Regions from separate parts of the Mesorhizobium sp. CO1-1-8 genome, predicted to be linked through region 1. Evidence: predicted binding sites of a transcription regulator. Region 1 holds the regulator's gene; the other holds the start of a gene.
What was found. The regulator LexA, encoded in region 1, represses DNA repair genes until DNA is damaged. The targets are predictions, from matches to a motif close to TGTTCNNNNTGTGTTCNG.

Region 1 (9,319 bases):
CACATCGGCCGCCAGCGGCGTTGTTGTCGTCACCATCCGCGTCACTAGGTGACCGCCGGCCGAATGTCCGGTCAGCATCAGTGGTCCCCCAACTATTGCCGCTGCTTTGCCGATCGCCGTGCCGATTTCCTGGACTATGCCGGCAATGCGTATGTCCGGGCACAGCGTGTAGGACGGCATCGCCACGGCAAAGCCGCTGCCGACCGCGCCATTGGCGAGGTGCGACCACAAGCTCTTGTCGGTCTCCAGCCAGTAACCGCCATGGATGACCACCACGAGCCCCTTGGGCGCGGCCTCGGGAAGGAAAAGATCGAGCCGATTGCGCGGCCCTTCGCCATAGGCGATGTCGAGCCGTGCCCGGCCCTCTGCCGAGAGCGCATCACGGAATGCTTGCGCCGGTTCCGCCCACGCGGCCGGCCAGCGGTCGCTGCCGGCGATGTTCGCGCCGTTGGCATAGGCGCTGTCCCAATCGGCAATGTGACGCTCCAGCATCGGCACCCTCCCCCGGAATGGCATCGTTTCCGCTAGCAATGGCCACCGCCGTGGCGCGCGTCAATGCTCCAGAACAAAACATTTTAGGCTTGAAACAAATTTCGACTGGTGCGATCCTGCCCCGACGAACAGCCGGCAATGGGAGGTCTGCTGTGCTGCCCAAACTGCAAGGTGCACTCTTTCTGGGGGCATCCCCTGAGCAGGTGCGACGGCGGCACGAAGCCTCCTCAAAACAGGACCTTTAGATTAACCACATCCGGCCAGGCGCCTCGCGCACTGGCCGTCCAGCAGATGGGATAGCGGCGACATGCTTGGGCCTTCAGCGCATATCGACACGTTCACGCGCGATCACCTGCCGCCGCCGGAAGAATGGCCCGATATCCTGCTCGAGGGCTTCGACTATCCCGAAAGCCTCAACGCCGGCGTCGAACTGACCGACAGGCTGGTCGAGAAGGGCCTCGGCGACCACACTGCGCTGATCGGCAATGGCCGCCGCCGCACCTACAAGGAACTCTCCGACTGGACGAACAGGCTGGCCCACGCGCTGGTCGAGAATTATGGCGTCAAGCCGGGCAACCGGGTGCTGATCCGCTCGGCCAACAACCCTGCAATGGTCGCCTGCTGGTTGGCTGCCACCAAGGTCGGCGCCGTGGTCGTCAACACCATGCCGATGCTGCGCGCCGGCGAGCTCGCCAAGATCGTCGACAAGGCGGAGATCAGCATCGCGCTCTGCGACACCAGGCTGATGGACGAGATGACCGCCTGCGCCAAGGACAGCGCCTTCCTCAAGCAGGTCATCGGCTTCGATGGCACCGCCAACCATGATGCCGAACTCGATCGTGTCGCCCTCGACAAGCCGGTGACGTTCACTGCCGTCAGCACCGGCCGCGACGATGTCGCCCTGCTCGGCTTCACCTCGGGCACAACAGGCGTGCCGAAGGCGACGATGCATTTCCATCGCGACCTCCTGATAATCGCCGACGCCTACGCCCGCGAAATCCTGGAGGTGACGCCGGACGACATCTTCGTCGGCTCGCCGCCGCTCGCCTTCACATTCGGCCTCGGCGGCCTCGCAATCTTTCCCCTGCGCTTCGGTGCGGCGGCGACGCTGCTGGAGCAGGCCACGCCACCCAACATGATCCATATCATCGAGACCTACAAAGCAACGATCTCCTTCACCGCACCGACTGCCTACCGCGCGATGCTGAAGGCCATGGATGAAGGTGCCGATTTGTCGTCACTGCGCGTTGCCGTTTCGGCCGGCGAAACCTTGCCCGCTCCGGTTTTCGAAGAGTGGACGCAAAAGACCGGCAAGCCGATCCTCGACGGCATCGGCGCCACCGAAATGCTGCACATCTTCATCTCCAACCGCTTTGGCGACATGAAGCCCGCGTCGACCGGCAAGCCGGTGGGCGGCTATGAGGCGCGCATCGTCGATGATGAGATGCGCGAGGTGCCGCGCGGCACGACCGGCAGGCTGGCGGTGCGCGGCCCGACCGGCTGCCGCTACATGGCCGATGACAGGCAGAAGGAATACGTGCGCGACGGCTGGAACATCACCGGCGACACCTTCACGCAGGACGAAGACGGCTTCTTCCATTTCGCCGCGCGCTCCGACGATATGATCGTCAGCGCCGGCTACAACATCGCCGGCCCCGAGGTCGAGGCGGCGTTGCTGTCACATCCCGACGTTGCCGAATGCGCTGTCATCGGCGCAGACGACGCCGAGCGCGGCCAGATCGTCGAGGCGCATGTCGTGCTGGTGCAGGGCGTCGCGCCTGACGCTCTCACCACCAAGCGCCTGCAGGACCACGTCAAAACGACGATCGCCCCTTATAAATATCCACGGTCAATAAAATTCATCGCCGCTCTGCCCAAGACCCAGACCGGCAAGATCCAGCGCTTCCGGCTGCGCACGGAGAAAATCAATTGAGCGATCCCTACAATTCGGCGTCCGAAGGCGCCCAGATGTCGTTCAAGGAGCGCATGTCCTACAGCGACTATCTGCACCTTGAGAAAGTGCTGGAAGCACAGATGCCGCTGTCATCGGCGCATGACGAGATGCTGTTCATCATCCAGCATCAGACCTCCGAGCTCTGGATGAAGCTCGCTCTGCACGAGATTGGCGCCGCGATCCGCTCGATCCGCGCCGACCGGCTCGAGCCGAGCTTCAAGATGCTGTCGCGCGTCGCGCGCATCTTCGAGCAGCTGAACAATGCCTGGGATGTGCTGCGGACGATGACGCCCAGCGAATACACCGAGTTCCGCGACGCGCTCGGCCAGTCCTCGGGTTTCCAGTCCTGGCAGTATCGCGCCATCGAGTTCATGGCCGGCAACCGCAACCTGGCCATGCTCGGGCCGCACAAGCACCGGCCGGACCTGAGCGGAAAGCTGGAAGCCATCCTGGCCGAGCCATCGCTCTACGACGAAGCGCTGCTGCTTCTGGCGCGCAACGGATTCGACATCGGTGCCGATGCCAGGCGCACGGATTGGCGTGAGACGCGAACCGAGAATGAAGAGGTGCTGGTCGCCTGGCAGACCATCTACCGCGATCCGCAGCGCTACTGGATGTTCTACGAACTGGCCGAGAAGCTGGTCGACTTCGAGGATTATTTCCGCCGCTGGCGCTTCAACCACGTCACCACGGTCGAGCGCATCATCGGCCTGAAACGCGGCACCGGCGGCACGTCGGGTGCTTCGTATCTGAAGAAAATGCTCGAGGTCGTGCTGTTCCCGGAGCTGTGGGCGGTCCGCACCCGGCTCTGACATCATCGAAATGAGGACAGGCTCACCGAAGGGACGCTCTGTGGCGGAAAACCCTTCGCTAACAACCGGGGACTGACCGACCATGAGTGGAATTCCTGATCTCGCCGCAATCGAAGCGATGGATGCCACGGATCCGCTGCGGGCCATGCGCGACCGTTTCATTCTGCCGGAGGGGGTGATCTATCTCGACGGCAATTCACTGGGGGCAGCGTCGAATGCCGTTTTCGGCGAGCTGCAGCAGGCGGCGACCCAGGAATGGGCCCAGGATCTTATCCGAGCCTGGAACACGGCGGGATGGTTCGAGATGCCGATCGAACTCGGTGGCCAGATTGGACGCCTGATAGGAGCCGCGGCCGGCCAGACCGTCGTCTGCGACACGACGTCGACCAACATCTACAAGGTGCTGCATGCAGCGCTGGAGATGCGGCCCGGCCGGTTGGCCATCGTCGCCGAGGGTGACAGTTTTCCCACAGACCTTTACATCGCCGAAGGCGTGGCCTCGACCCGGGATGGCGTCCTGCTGCGCCTCGCGGGTATCGACGCGCCGACCATCGAAGAGCTGATCGACGAAAACGTCGCGGTGGTGCTGGTCAACCACGTCAACTACAAATCGGGTGAACTGCGCGACATGGCGGCGCTGACGCGCAAAGCTCATGCGGCCGGAGCGCTGATCGTCTGGGATCTTTGCCACACCGCCGGCGCCCTGCCCGTCGAGCTCGATCACGCAAATGCCGATTTCGCCATCGGCTGCACCTACAAGTACCTCAACGGCGGTCCGGGAGCGCCGGCTTTCATCTATGCCGCGCAGCGCCACCACGGCGATATCACCCAGCCACTTAGCGGCTGGTGGGGCCATGCGCGGCCCTTTGCCTTCGAACGGGGTTATGTCGCCGGCACAGGCATCCGCCGCTTTCTGTGCGGCACGCAGCCGGTCCTGTCGATGCGGGCGCTCAAAGGTGCGCTTGCCATCTGGAACGACGTCGACATGGCGGAACTGCGAAAGAAGAGTGTCGCGCTGACCGAACTGTTCATCCAGCTCGTCGAAGCCAAGTGCGGCGCCTACGGTCTCACGCTGGAGACCACCCGCGACGCGACCAGGCGCGGCAGCCAGGTGTCATTCCTTCACGATCATGGCTATCAAATCATGCGGGCGCTGATCGAGCGCGGGGTGATCGGTGACTTCCGCGCCCCATCAACCATCCGTTTCGGCTTCACGCCCCTCTATGTCGGCTACAAGGATGTGTGGCTGGCGGTTGAGGTGCTGGAAGACATTCTGCGTACGGGCGCATGGAAGGACCAGCGTTTCGCCGTCAAGGAGGCCGTTACCTGACGCACCGATCCCGGCGATCCGCCGTCGCTGCCCTCTCTGCCTGGCAGATGACGGAGAACTGAATTTCCAGCCGCAAATGCCAGCCGAAGTTGGCGTTTTGGCTCCGTTTCGTTCACGGCAAACGAGTGCCCCGAAGGTCGCTATCGTCCCTTGTCGATGTCGATCGACAGGTAATGCCAAGCCTTGCTAGAGGATAAGCCACAGGTCATTAACCATAATAATTTCAATATGAGCAACGCATCGCCGTGGTTGGCGCCCATCGATCGCGACCCGCTGGCAACCGCCAAATAATTTCAGCGGCCTTAACAAATTCATTAAACTTTAAACGGTTGCAGAACACTACTGGAACAGATAGTGTTTGTTCTGGGTTTGTTTTTCGATTCTGGTTTCAGGTAATCTGGGGGCCGCCATGCTGACACGCAAGCAACATGAACTGCTGATGTTCATCCATGAACGCCTGAAAGAGAGCGGCATTCCGCCCTCCTTCGACGAGATGAAGGAGGCACTCGACCTTGCCTCCAAATCCGGGATCCATCGGCTGATCACGGCGCTCGAGGAGCGCGGCTTCATTCGCCGGCTGCCCAATCGGGCACGCGCGCTGGAAGTGCTGCGGTTGCCGGACTCGATCGCGCCCGGCCTCAACGCGGCAAAGAAGTTCTCGCCAAGCGTCATCCAGGGCAGTCTCGGTCAGGGTGGTGCTCTTGGCCGGCAGATCAAGCCGGCGCCTTCGCGGATGCCCTCGCCTGGCAATGACGACGATGCGGTCTCCGCCGTGTCGATACCGGTGATGGGCCGCATCGCCGCCGGCGTGCCGATCGATGCCATCCAGCATCAGACGCATTCGATCTCGGTGCCGCCGGACATGATCATGGGCGGCGCGCACTATGCGCTGGAGGTTAAGGGCGACTCGATGATCGACGCCGGCATCTTCGACGGCGATACCGTCATCATCCGCAATGCCGACACGGCAAGCCCCGGTGAGATCATCGTGGCGCTGGTCGATGAAGAGGAAGCGACGCTGAAGCGGTTCCGCCGCAAGGGCGCCTCGATTGCGCTCGAAGCCGCCAACCCGGCCTATGAAACCCGTATTTTCGGCCCGGACAGGGTCAAGGTGCAAGGCAAGCTCGTTGGCCTGATCCGCCGCTACTGAGGCGGCTGCGGGTTGGCCACTGGCTTCTCGGGTTTCTTGAAGGGTGCCAGCCCCCGCGCCTCGCGAGAGTATTTGCGTTGCGTGTGCCAGGGCCGATATGGGCTGTCCACCGCGAAGCTGATCGTCGCCGGCGTGGTCGCCGATTGGCGATCGAAGAAGATCGCGGCGCTTCCTTTGCGAGCCAGTTGCCGCTTGGTGATGACGAGAACCAGCGGGTTGTGACAGGCGTCATAGGCGGTGGCGTCATTGATGACGATCAACTCGGCGAAGCCGCAGGCTTTCCAGGTGTCCTTGCGGTCCTCGACATAGGCAATGATTGCACCGGACATGTGCCTGGCCACGCAAACGCCTGAGGAGCAATAGAACGGCGATCCCGGCGGTAGCTCAACGGCATCCGCGACGTCGAATTGCCCGTCGCTGTTGTCGAACACCTCCGGAACGACGATGGTTTCTGATGTCAGCGCGCGTTTCCAGTTGTCGACGGTGAATTCGTTCGGCCGTTCCCGGCTGACGGCAAGCTCACCGCCACCGATCGGCAACGCCACCAGCCGGGCGTCTTCCGAGATCAGCACATCCGGCGTGCGCGTATCCGAGACGGTCAGCAGGCCGGCAATCGCGAACGGAAGAGCCGCAAGCCGCAGCCATGTCGTCGTCATCGTCGCAATGACCAGGGCAATCGCCACCAGCAGGACAGACTGCTGCGAAATCAATCCGACCCCATCGACCGGCGAACGCTCGGAAATCCATCCGGACATGGCGATCATCGCCGTCAGGCCCTTGCTCATCACATAGAGAAAGGGTCCATCAGCGCCGAATGGCATTGCCAGCGCGCTGAGCACGGCGAAAGGCATGACAACCAGTGACACGATCGGCATGATGGCCAGGTTGGCGAACAGGCTGAGCGGCGACACCCGCTGAAAATGCCAGATGGCAAACAGCGTCGTGGCGCTTCCGGCGATGATCGAGGTCATGGCAAGGCCGGTTGCCGCCAGCAGGACTTTTCGCGTCAGGAAACCGGGCATGGATCGCTTTGGCGGCGGCGGTCTTGCTTTTCCCGCGCGGTGATCCGACCAGCCGGCATAGGCGCCGACCAGCGCCGCGGTCGCGGCGAACGACATCTGGAAGCTCGGGCCGACAACCTCGTGCGGCGACACCACGATGACGGCGATCGCCGAGATCGCCAGATTGCGCATGGTGAGTGCTGCTCGATCGAACAGCACGGCAATCAGCATCACCGCCAGCATGATAAAGCTGCGCTCGGCGGCAACGACGACGCCAGAAATGATGAGATAGGCGGCGATCGAGAACAGTGCGGCGGCAGCGGCATACTTCTTGACCGGGCGACGCGCGGAAAAGTCGGGAAACAAGGCGAAGGCGCCGCGCAGCAATCCCATGATGGTGCCGGCGACCAGCGCCATGTGCAGTCCCGAAATGGAGATGATGTGGTAGATGCCGGTACGTCGCATCGCCTCATTGATGTCATCGGGAATGCCGGCGCGCACGCCGACGATGAGCGCCGCGGCGATCTCGCCTTCGGCGCCGCCGACGCTCGCCCTGATATGGTCGGCGATGCCTTCACGGGCATTTTCCACGCTAGAGGATATTCGGGCTGACAGCGGCATGTCGCCATCATCGCTGACGACAAGCTTTGGATTGCCGAGAAAGAACCCGCTTCCGCCGATGCCGGCAAAATAGCTGTCGAAGGAGAAATCATAGCTGTCCGGTCGCACCGGCCCGGTCGGCGGCAAAAGCTTGGCATATCCAGTGATGAGGGAGCCGGCGGTCACGTCAGCCGGGATCTTGCGTGCCGAAAGCCGCACCCGTTCCGGCGCATAGCGCAGTTTCGGCCGGGCGGTCGAGGTCACGTCGATGGTCAGCCGGATACGGCCGCTCTCCATACGGTCGAGCGAAACGACGCGGCCGGTCACCTGCGTCGAGATTTCCGAACCGAGCATCTGCGTTCCCGCCCGCCATGTCTCGACCTTTGCAGCGAGCAGGCCGAGCGCGCACAAAAGTGTGGCCATGGCGCACAGATGCGTCTTTGGCCATGAACGCGAGACCAGCGCGCAGATCCCCGTCAGAATGACAACCGCGACAGGTCTCGCAAAGTCAGGTTCCGCCGCCAGCGAAAAATAGCCAATCGCTCCGATCGCCAGGCAGACCGGCACCAGCAGGAAGGCTACACCCCGGTCGAGTTCCAAGCTCGCCGCCATGTTCACGCTGTGGCGCAGGCGAGGCAGTGATGTCAGGCCGATCTGCCGGCGCACGCGCACGATCCTGCCGGTTTCGGCAACAGGAACAGAGGCAGCGACATCCGTTTGCAAGGGCGCCTTGCCGGGATCCGGCACCAGGGGTGACGGCGGCGGCAATGAGGCTGGCAGAGGCACAAACAGGGACCGTTCGCTGACGCCAATGGCAGCGTCCTCGCCCCGATCCGAGCCCCAGCCTCGTCCAGCCATCGGGTCTGCCCCTTGCGCCCTCGACACCCTATGCTACATGAACGCGCAAAGCGCGAAAGTCCGCGCGACCGCACCCCGCTTCAGATGGTTTCCGAGAGTTCCATGTCCGACAAGGTCGTCACCCGTTTTGCCCCTTCGCCCACCGGCTATTTGCACATAGGCGGCGCGCGCACGGCGCTGTTCAACTGGCTGTATGCAAAGCACACCGGCGGCACGATGCTGCTGCGCATCGAGGACACCGACCGCGAACGCTCCAATGAAGCCGCGACGGCTGCCATCCTCGACGGGCTTTCCTGGCTTGGTCTGAGCTGGGACGGCGAGCCGGTCTCGCAGTTCGAGCGTGCGCCGCGCCACCGCGAGGTGGCCGAGGAACTCGTACGCATGGGCAAGGCCTATTATTGCTATGCCACGCCAGCCGAACTGGAGGCCATGCGCGAGGCCGCCAGAGCCAAGGGGTTGCCGCCCCGCTACGACGGCCGCTGGCGTGACCGCGACCCCTCTGAGGCGCCCGCAGGCGCCAAGGGCGCCATCCGTATCAAGGCGCCGACCGAAGGCGAGACCATCGTCCATGACCGTGTCCAGGGCGAGGTGCGCTTTCCCAACAAGGATCTCGACGACTTCATCATCCTGCGTTCGGACGGTAACCCGACCTACATGCATGCCGTCGTCGTCGACGATCATGACATGGCCGTCACCCACATCATTCGCGGCGATGATCATCTGACCAATGCCGCCCGCCAGACCGTCATCTACAACGCCATGGGCTGGAACGTGCCGTCCATGTCGCATATCCCGCTGATCCACGGTGCCGATGGCGCCAAGCTGTCGAAGCGGCACGGCGCGCTTGGCGTCGAGGCCTATCGCGCCATGGGCTACCTTCCGGAGGCGCTGCTCAACTATCTGGCGCGCCTTGGCTGGAGCCATGGCGACGACGAGATCATGTCGATCAAGGACATGATTTCCTGGTTCGATATAGGCGACGTCAACAAGGGCGCGGCGCGCTTCGACTTCGCCAAGCTGGAGGCGATCAACGGCGCGCATATGCGCCGCATGAGCGATGCCGAACTGTTCGACATCTTCATCGCCACCCTGCCCTATCTCGAAGGTGGCCCGGCGATCGCA
Region 2 (9,319 bases), on a different contig from region 1:
TTGCGCGACGATCTCGCGGCAATCGCGCGCTTCATCGAAACGCCGGCCGCCGGCCTCGACCTGTCGCTCGACATGCGCCACGGCACGCCATTCCAGCAACAGGTTTGGGAGATGCTGCGCACCATCCCCTGCGGCGCCACCATCACCTACACCACACTGGCTCGGCGGTTCGGCCAGCCGAACGGCGCCCGCGCCGTGGCGACCGCCTGTGCCGCCAATGCGATTGCGCTGGGCATTCCCTGCCACCGTGTTGTCCACGCCGACGGCACGCTGTCGGGCTACCGCTGGGGCGTCGAGCGCAAGCGCGCTCTGATCGACAAGGAGGCTACGATATGAATGCCCATGCCAAGGTTGCCGCATCGGCGGTTGAAGCTGCTCGGACGCGTGTTGCCGATTACGACTGGCCCGCCCTTGCCGCCGAACTCGACGGCTTCGGATGCGCGGTGATCGAGAAATTGCTCTCGCCCGAAGAATGCCGGCAGATCGCCGGCCTCTATCCCAGGGAAGAGCATTTCCGCAGCCACATCCATATGGCCAGGCATGGCTTCGGCAAGGGCGAGTACCGCTATTTCCGCTATCCCTTGCCCGACCTGCTCGGCGGCCTGCGCAGCGCGCTCTATCCCAGGCTGGCCGAGGTCGCCAATCGGTGGAACGAGCGCATGGGGCAGGCCATGCGCTACCCCGCGACGCATGCCGCGTTTCTCGATCAGTGTCATGCCGCCGGCCAGACGCGGCCGACGCCGCTGCTGCTGCAATATGTGCCTGGCGACTTCAACTGCCTGCACCAGGATCTCTATGGCGACCTCGCCTTTCCGCTGCAGGTGGCGATCCTGCTCTCCGAACCGGGCCAGGATTTCAGCGGCGGTGAGTTCGCGCTGACCGAGCAGCGCCCACGCATGCAGAGCCGGGTCGAAGTGGTGTCGCTGCGCCAGGGCGACGCCGTTGTCTTCGCCGTTCACAACCGGCCGGTGCAGGGCACCAAAGGCAATTACCGCGTCAATCTGCGCCACGGCGTCAGCCGGTTGCGCTCAGGCATGCGCCACACGGTCGGCATCATTTTTCACGATGCGAAGTGAGCAGGGAGAAGATGGAGGTGCCCCCTCACCCCGCCGGCGCATAGCGGCTGACCACCATGCCGCAGGCATAGGCCTTCGAGCCGAGCAGCCGCAGGTTCCTGAAACCACCCTGATCGAAAATCCGGCGGCCCGCACCCAGCACCGCCGGATTGATGAAAAGCTGGAACTCGTCGACCAGCCCGGCCGCGATCAGCGCCGACGCGAAACCGGCGCCGCCGAACACGGCCATGTCGCCGCCGCCCTCGCCCGCTTTCAGCGCATTGACTTCGCGCGGCAGGTCACCACTGGCCACACTGGTGCGCTCCCAAGCCGGCTCCGAGGGCGATTGCTTGAGCTTGTTGCTGAGCACCACCTTGCGGGCGTCGACGATGCGCTGTGCAAAGGCGTAGAACGGATCGCGCGGAAACTTCCTCGCCGCATTGCCCCAATGGGTGAGATAGCCCTCCTGCGCCATCTTGCGGCTGAGCAGGATGGTATCGACGCCTGCGAAGACAGCGTTGAAGTCCTGCTTCAGCGCATCGTCCCAGGCGCTGTCGTCACCCCACTCCCAGAGTTGCCAGGGATGGTCCTCGGTGGCGCCGACAAAGCCGTCGATCGACATCTGCATCTGAAGGACCAGCTTTTTCACCGTCATTCTCCTCACGGTCATCGCAAACAGTTTACATTTGGAACCGTTGACGCAAGGCCAAAACGATGTCAATAGTAAAGTGATTTAAAAATGGAACCATAGATGTCGACGCGCGAAAAGTCCGGCTGCCCGATCAACCTGTCGCTTGAACTCATCGGCGACCGCTGGACGCTGCTCATCATCCGCGACATGGTCTTCGCCGGGAAAAAGCACTTTCGCGAGTTCCTGCAATCCGACGAAGGCGTCTCCTCGCGCACGTTGGCCGAGCGACTGCAAACGCTTCAGGAGGAAGGCATCCTCACCAGAAGCGACGACCCGACGCATGGCCTGAGAACGGTCTACCGGCTGACCGAAGCAGGCATCGACCTCTTGCCGGTGCTGGCGACGCTCGGCGCCTGGGGCAGCAAGCACCGCAAGGCCGACGACAAGCTGGCCAGGATTGCCGACGAGTTGGCTGCAGGCGGCGAAGCGGCGCTGGAAAAGATGAAAGCGGCGCTGCGAGCGGAGCATATTGTCTAGGCGGTTGCGTTCAGGCCGAACCGGCATGGCTGCCGCACAAATCGCCCTTCGCTTGACAACGATCCGTCTTTGTTCTTTATTTGTTCCATCTATCAGCAACTGCGGATGTGCGGTCGATGGAAACGACAGCCACCATCCTGCATGCCGATCTCGACGCTTTCTACGCCTCGGTCGAGCAGTTGCTCGATCCGTCGCTGCGCGGCAAGCCGATCGCGGTGGGCGGCGGCGTCGTGCTCGCCGCTTCCTATGAGGCGCGCGCCTTCGGCGTGCGCGGCGGCATGCCAGGGCGCACGGCGCGCGAACTCTGCCCGCATTTGATCTTCGTCGGCGGCAATTTCAGCCATTACCAGCGGCTGGGCGATGCGGCGATCAAGGTGCTCGACGATTTTACGCCTGTGGTCGAGCGCATTTCCATCGACGAGGCGTTTGCCGACGTCGCCGGCTGCACGCATCTGTTCGGCTCCCCACAAGAGATCGCAACAACCATCCGCCGCCGCGTGCGGGGCGAACTCGGCCTGCCGATCTCGATCGGCGTGGCGCGCACCAAGCACCTGGCCAAGATCGCCTCGCAGGTCGCCAAGCCCGACGGGCTGGTGGTCGTCGAACCCGGCACCGAGCTCGCCTTCCTGCATGATCTGCCGGTCGGACTGATGTGGGGCGTTGAACCGGCCACCAGGGCGCGGCTGGCCGAGATCGGCGTCGAGACCATCGGTCAGCTTGCCAGGACGCATAGCGGCGCGCTGACGCGGCTGCTCGGTCCCGCCGCAGGCGAAAAGCTCGCCGCGCTGTCATGGAACCGCGACCCGCGCAAACTGGAGACCAAGCGCCGCGCGCATTCGGCCGGCGCCCAATCGGCGCTTGGCCAAAAACCCGCCGTGGCACGGGTTATCGTACCCACTCTGCTGCATCTGGCCGACCGCGTCGCCAGCCGGCTGCGCGCCAAGGCAAAGCCCGGCCGCACGGTGACGATACGCGTGCGCTTTGCCGATCTCCGCGCCGTCACCCGTTCGATCACGCTTGACCAGCCGATCTCGGCGACAACGATGCTGGCCGAGATCGCCGGCGATCTGGTGCGCGGCGTGCTCGCCGACAATCCACAGGAGAGAACGATCTCGCTGCTGGCGATCTCGGTGTCGCATCTCGAGGAAAGCTTCGAGCTGCAGCTCGACCTGCCGCTCGGCCTCGCCGACGAGAAGCGCCGCCCCGGCACCAGGAAAGGCCTGGCACGCTTCGACGCCGACCGCGCCATCGACAAGATCCGCGAGCGCTTCGGCAAACAGGCCGTCGGCTACGGCACGGTGGCGCTGGAGGCGGCGCGCTCGGTTCCCGACGAATTCAGGGAGTTGGCGCAGAAGGAGCTGTGAGCGTACGCGGCAATGATTCAGTTTGGCCGCAGAACGCTGAATCCATTTGATCCGACTGGAAAAACTCACTCCCTGATCGCCTTGCCCGCCTGCTGCAGCAACTCGAACGCGGAGAAGCGCTTGGCGTGCCAGTCGGCCAGCGCGTCATTGGGGTGATAGACCTCGCCGAGTTCCGACATGCCAGCCATCGCCGTGACCAAGTCCTTGTAGGTTCCGGCGGCGACCGCGCCCAGCATAGCCGAGCCGAGCAGCACCGGCTCGGGCGAGGTCGAGGCCACCACCACCATGCCGGTCGTGTCCGCAAGCAACTGGCGCACCAGCGGGCTTTGCCCGGCGCCGCCGCTGACCACGATGGTGTCGACGGGAATGCCCTTGTCGTGCTCGGCCCGCACGATCTGGCGCGCGCCATAGCCCAGCCCGCAAACCCCGGCGACATAGAGCCCGACCAGGCTGTCGAGGCCGGTGTCGAGATCAAGCCCGGCAATCAGCGCGCGTGCATCCGGATCGGCGAAAGGCGCACGGTTGCCGAGAAATTCGGGCACGACATGGATGCCGCCGACCAGCGCCGGCGTCGCTGCGGCCCCATTTCGGCTTTGCGCCTGCAACGAGAGCCAGGCGCTGAGGCTGAGCCCCTCGGCTTGCGCCTTGGCGGTCGCTTCGCCAGCCGCGGGGTGCATGCGCACCAGATGGTCGATGGCCGCTCCAGCCGCCGATTGGCCGCCCTCGTTCAGCCACAGGCCCGGCACCATGGCCGAGAAATACGGACCCCAGACGCCGTCAACGAAGGCCGGCGCCGCGGTCGACGACATGGTGCAGGCCGAGGTGCCAAAAACATAGGCCATGCGCGACAGCACGCTGCCGAACTCGCCGCGCGCGCCGACCGTGCCGACGCCACCGGCATGCGCGTCGATCAGCCCGGCCGCCACCGCTGTACCGGGTCTGAGACCAAGATCCATTGCTGCCTGTGCGGTCAGTCCGCCGCCGAGTGCGGCACCGGCCGGCACGATCTCGGTGCCGATGCGCGCGAATGCCTCATCGGCCAGCGCGCCGAGCCCGATCGTGCGGAAATAGGCTTCATCCCAGCGACTTTCATGCGCCAGATAGGTCCATTTGCAGGTCACCGTGCAGACCGAGCGGGCAAGGCTGCCGGTCGCCCGCCAGGTGAGGAAATCGGCGAGGTCCATGAATTGCCAGGCGGCATCGAAAGTGGCGGGCAGGTTTTCCGCCAGCCACAGGAGTTTCGGTGTTTCCATCTCCGGCGAGATAACGCCGCCGACATAGTTCAGCACCGCCTCGCCGCTGCGGTTGATGCGGCGCGTCTGCTCGACCGCGCGATGATCCATCCAGACGATGATGTTGCGTTCGGGATTTCCGGACGGACCAACGGCCAAGGGCACACCGCCCTCGCCCAGCACCACCAGCGAACAGGTGGCGTCGAAACCGATGCCGGCGATCGCCTCGGGCGTAACACCCGATTGGGCGACCGCTTCGCGTGTGGCCGCGCAAACCGCCCGCCAGATGTCATTGCTCGACTGCTCGACAATGTCGCCGGCCTCGCGCCAGACCTCGATGTCCCGCTTGGCCGAGGCGAGCAGGTTTCCAGTGTGGTCGAACACCCCGGCCCGCGCGCTGCCGGTGCCGACGTCGATGCCGAGAGTGTGGGGCATGGGGAAACCTTCGGTTTAGCGAATAGCGAATAGCGAGCGAATAGGTAAATCGTTGGATTCTTCCCTATTCGCTACTCCCTATTTCCTATTCGCTTAGAGATCATTGCTCTGCGGCAAAATCACCAGATCGCGGATCGTCACGTTGCGCGGGCGGGTCAGCATGAACATCACCGCTTCGGCTACTTCGCGCGGCTGCATCAGGCCGCCGGCGGCGAGTTCTTCCTCGAGCTTGGCCTTCGGCCAGTCGTCGACCAGTGCCGTCACCACCGGGCCGGGCGCCACGGCACCGACGCGCAGGCCGTGCTTGGCGACCTGCCGGCGCACCGTGTGGACGAAGGCCTGCACGGCGTGCTTGGAGGCCGTGTAGATCGGCTCCCACACCACCGGAACCAGTCCGGCGATCGAACTGGTGACGATGATATCGCCCGTCTTGCGCTCGATCATGTGCGGCAGCACCGCCTGGATCGAGCGGAAGCAGGCGTTGATATTGAGGTTGAGCATTCGGTCCCAGACGTCGGGATCGCCGTCCGCCACCACGCCGCCGACATAGGCGCCGGCATTGGCATGGAAGATGTCGAGCTGGCTGGCCTTCTCCAGAATCTGCGGCATCATGGTGGCGACGCTGGCCGGCTGCATCAGGTCGATGACCAGCGGGATCGCCTTCGAACCGAGCTCGGCGCACAGTTTGTTCAGCGTCGCCTCGGCGCGGTCGACCAGCACCACAGTGGCGCCGGCCGCCAGCATATGCCTGGCGCATTCGAGGCCGATGCCTGATGCCGCGCCGGTGACGGCGGCAACTTTTCCGGACAGTTCTTGGCTCATGTCTTGCTTCCTGTTGATGGGTTCAAGCCCGGCCATGCGAGACACGCGAGCGGCGTGCCAGCGAGTCGACGATGACCGCGATGGCAAGCACGGCGCCGGTGATCATGTACCGAAGCGACGAGGACAGATCGAGCAGCGTCAAGCCGCTGGCGATCGACTGGATGACGATGATGCCGAGCAGTGCCGAATACGCGCTGCCGCGGCCGCCGAACAGGCTGGTGCCGCCGATGACCGCCGCCGCGATGGCATTGAGGTTGACGTCCCCGGTGCCGGCCTGCTGGCTGGCCGAGGCAAGGCGGGCCGCCGACAGCACGCCGCCGAAGGCGGCCAGCATCGAACACAGCACGAAGGCGCTGGAATAGATCAGCCGCACATTGATGCCGGCGCGCCGCGCCGCCTCACGGTTGCCGCCGACCGCCGACATCGAGCGGCCCCATTTGGTCCGCGTCAGCGCGTAATGCATTGATATGACCAGGCCGACGAACAGGCCGAACATCCACGGAATGCCGCGCGCCTGATTGAGATAGAAGACGATGAGTTCGAGGATGACCGTGATGACGATCGCCCGCGTGATGAGCCCGCCGGTCGACGGCGCCGACAGATTGGCGGCGCGGCGTCGCGCAACGGTGCGCAGGCCGGTGACAGCATGACAATGCCGGGCACGGCCGCCAGAGCGAACGAGACGATTTTCGGCATCATCAGCAACTGGCCGAAATTCACCAGGTTCGAGCCATAGGGCAGATTGATCGAGCCGGTCGAGCCGAGGATGTAGAGCTGCAGGCCGAGCACCGCCAGCAGGCCGGCCAGCGTCGAGACGAAGCTCGGCATGCCGAGCCGGTTGAACAGCAGCGCGTAGAGCGCGCCGATGAAGCCGCCGACGGCGACAGCGGCCAGAATGGCGAGCGCCACCGGCCAGCCCTGGTTGACCCACAATGTGCCGACCATCGCCGAGGCAAAGCCGCTGATCGAACCGACCGACAGGTCGATTTCGCCGACCATCAAAACGCAGACGATGCCGAGCGCAATGACGCCGACGGTGGAGCAATCGAACAGCAGATTGACCAGATTGCTGCTCGACAGGAAGATCGGGTTGATGCTGGCAAACACCGTCCAGATAATGACCAGCCCGACGATGACCGGCAGCGAGCCGAGATCGCCGGAGCGGACCCGGTCGAAGAACCTGCGGATGGCGCCGCCGATCCCGGCCTCATGCTTGACGCGCACATCGGCGCGGTCGAGCTGCGGCGGCACGGAGGCGGCCTGTTCGGCTTCGCGGCTCATGGGCGTGGCTCCTGGGGTTGATCTTGCCGGGCAGTTTGAGCCTGCCTGCGCTCTGCGCGCCGCGACACCGAATTGTTCGATGCGCCGGTGATGGCGCTGACCAGTTCCTGGTTCGAGGCATCGGGGGTGAAGATGCCGTTGTTGCGGCCAAGCCGCAGCACGACGATGCGGTCGGCGACGGCGCGCACGTCTTCCATGTTGTGGCTGATGATGACGACGCCGAGGCCGCGGTCGCGCACGCGCTCGATCAAATTGAGGACTTCCGCTGTCTGCGCCACGCCGAGCGCCGCCGTCGGCTCGTCGAGCAGGATCAGCTTGGGTTCGAGCAGCAGCGAACGGGCGATCGCCACCGTCTGGCGCTGGCCGCCCGACAGTGACGCGACCACTTCGCGCACGCTTGGGATGCGCGCCGAAAGCTCGTTGAGCAACGTCCAGGCGCGCACCTCCATCGCCACCTCGTCCAGGCGCAGCGGGCTGAGCTCACGGCCGAGGAAGATGTTGGCGACGATGTCGAGGTTTTCGCACAGCGCCAGATCCTGGAACACGGTGGCGATGCCAAGCGTCAGCGCCGCACTCGGATCGGCAAGCGTCACTTGCTTGCCGCGATAGCTGATGATGCCTGAACTCGGCTGATGCACGCCGGCCAGGATCTTGACCAGCGTCGACTTGCCGGCGCCATTGTCGCCCACCAGCGCCACCACCTCGCCGGCATGGACATCGAGATCGATGTCGGTAAGCGCCGAGACGGCGCCGAAATTTTTGGAAACACCACGCAGGCTGAGCACCAGCTCGCCTGCCGGAACCGGTTCGTCCGGGGTATCGATCATGCCTGGAACACCTTTCAAAAGAACCGGTTCAAGAAATCGGATGAGCGCTGCCAGGCCACCACGGGTGGCCAGGCAGCGGAGCGGGCAAGGGTCGCGGTCAGTTCCCGATGCCCAGCTTCTTGCAGCCTTCCGCGTAACGATCGACACAGAGCTCGGCCGCGGTGTTGATCTTCTTGTCGATGATCTCGGCCTTCAAGTTTTCCTGCGTCACCACGGCTGGCGTGAACAACTGCGAGGGCGTGTCGTACAGCGTCATCTCGGCCTTCGGCGTCTCGCCCGAAAGCAGCTTGATGGCGATGTTGGCGGCGGCCGCCGCCACGATCTCGCTCGGCTTGGAGATGGTGTTGTACTGGTCTCCGGCGATGATCAGCTGAAGCGCCGCGATCGTCGCGTCATTGCCGGTCACCGGCGGCACCGGATCGACGCCAGCCGCCTTGAAGGCCGCGATGGCGCCGCCACCGGTGCCGTCATTGGCGGCGACCACGCCGAGTATCTTCGGTCCGAAGCGGGTGATCTGGCCGCCGGCCCATTGCTGCGCCTTCGGCGGCGCCCATTCCGGCGTGTCGTATTCGGCCAGGATCTGGTAGCCGCTGTTGTCGAGGCCGGCATGGATGCCCTTCTTGATCAGGCCGGCCGCCGCGTCGGTCGGCGAGCCGTTGATCTGCAGCACACCACCGCTGGCCGGATCGACCTTCAGCGCCTTCAAGTGCTCGACCAGCGAGTCGGCGATGGCCTTGCCGATGCCTTCATTGTTGAACGAGACATAGAAGTCGGCAGGCGCGGTCGGGATCGGCCGGTCATAGGCGATGACCTTGATACCCTGGCTCTGCGCCAGCTTGACCAGCGAGGCGGCAGCGGTCGAGTCTACGGGGTCGAGCACGATCGCCTTGGCGCCCTGCGAGATCACCGAGTTGAACTGCTGCTGCTGGCGCGATGCGTCGGCATCGGCGTTCTGGTAGAGCACCTTGCAGCCCGGGCACAGCTTCTTCATCTCGGCGGCGAAGCCGGGATAATCATGCTGTTCGTAGCGGGTTGAGGCCTGGTCGGGCATCAGGAACGCGACGGTGGCGTCGGTGACTTCGGCTGCCCGGGCGATCGCGGCGGTGCCGGCCAGCAGCGACAGCGCAAGCGCTGC

Region 2: a site for LexA is predicted at 2,294-2,311, ahead of dinB (DNA polymerase IV). Genes of this name have one in related genera too.

The regions. Positions count from the first base shown of each region.
Region 1 is NZ_JAIUGZ010000010.1:172,429-181,747, reverse strand. Features, by position in the region: gene LB558_RS20655 (alpha/beta hydrolase) at 1-492, opposite strand, end outside; gene LB558_RS20650 (AMP-binding protein) at 800-2,425, shown strand; gene kynA (tryptophan 2,3-dioxygenase) at 2,422-3,258, shown strand; gene kynU (kynureninase) at 3,341-4,588, shown strand; gene lexA (transcriptional repressor LexA) at 4,998-5,738, shown strand; gene LB558_RS20630 (ComEC/Rec2 family competence protein) at 5,732-8,197, opposite strand; gene gltX (glutamate--tRNA ligase) at 8,300-9,319, shown strand, end outside.
Region 2 is NZ_JAIUGZ010000012.1:96,820-106,138, forward strand. Features, by position in the region: gene LB558_RS22725 (methylated-DNA--[protein]-cysteine S-methyltransferase) at 1-336, shown strand, start outside; gene LB558_RS22730 (2OG-Fe(II) oxygenase) at 333-1,076, shown strand; gene LB558_RS22735 (dihydrofolate reductase family protein) at 1,102-1,704, opposite strand; gene LB558_RS22740 (winged helix-turn-helix transcriptional regulator) at 1,807-2,223, shown strand; gene dinB (DNA polymerase IV) at 2,340-3,587, shown strand; gene LB558_RS22750 (FGGY-family carbohydrate kinase) at 3,653-5,254, opposite strand; gene LB558_RS22755 (SDR family oxidoreductase) at 5,348-6,076, opposite strand; partial or broken gene LB558_RS22760 (sugar ABC transporter permease) at 6,099-7,357, opposite strand; gene LB558_RS22765 (ATP-binding cassette domain-containing protein) at 7,354-8,184, opposite strand; gene LB558_RS22770 (sugar ABC transporter substrate-binding protein) at 8,282-9,319, opposite strand, start outside.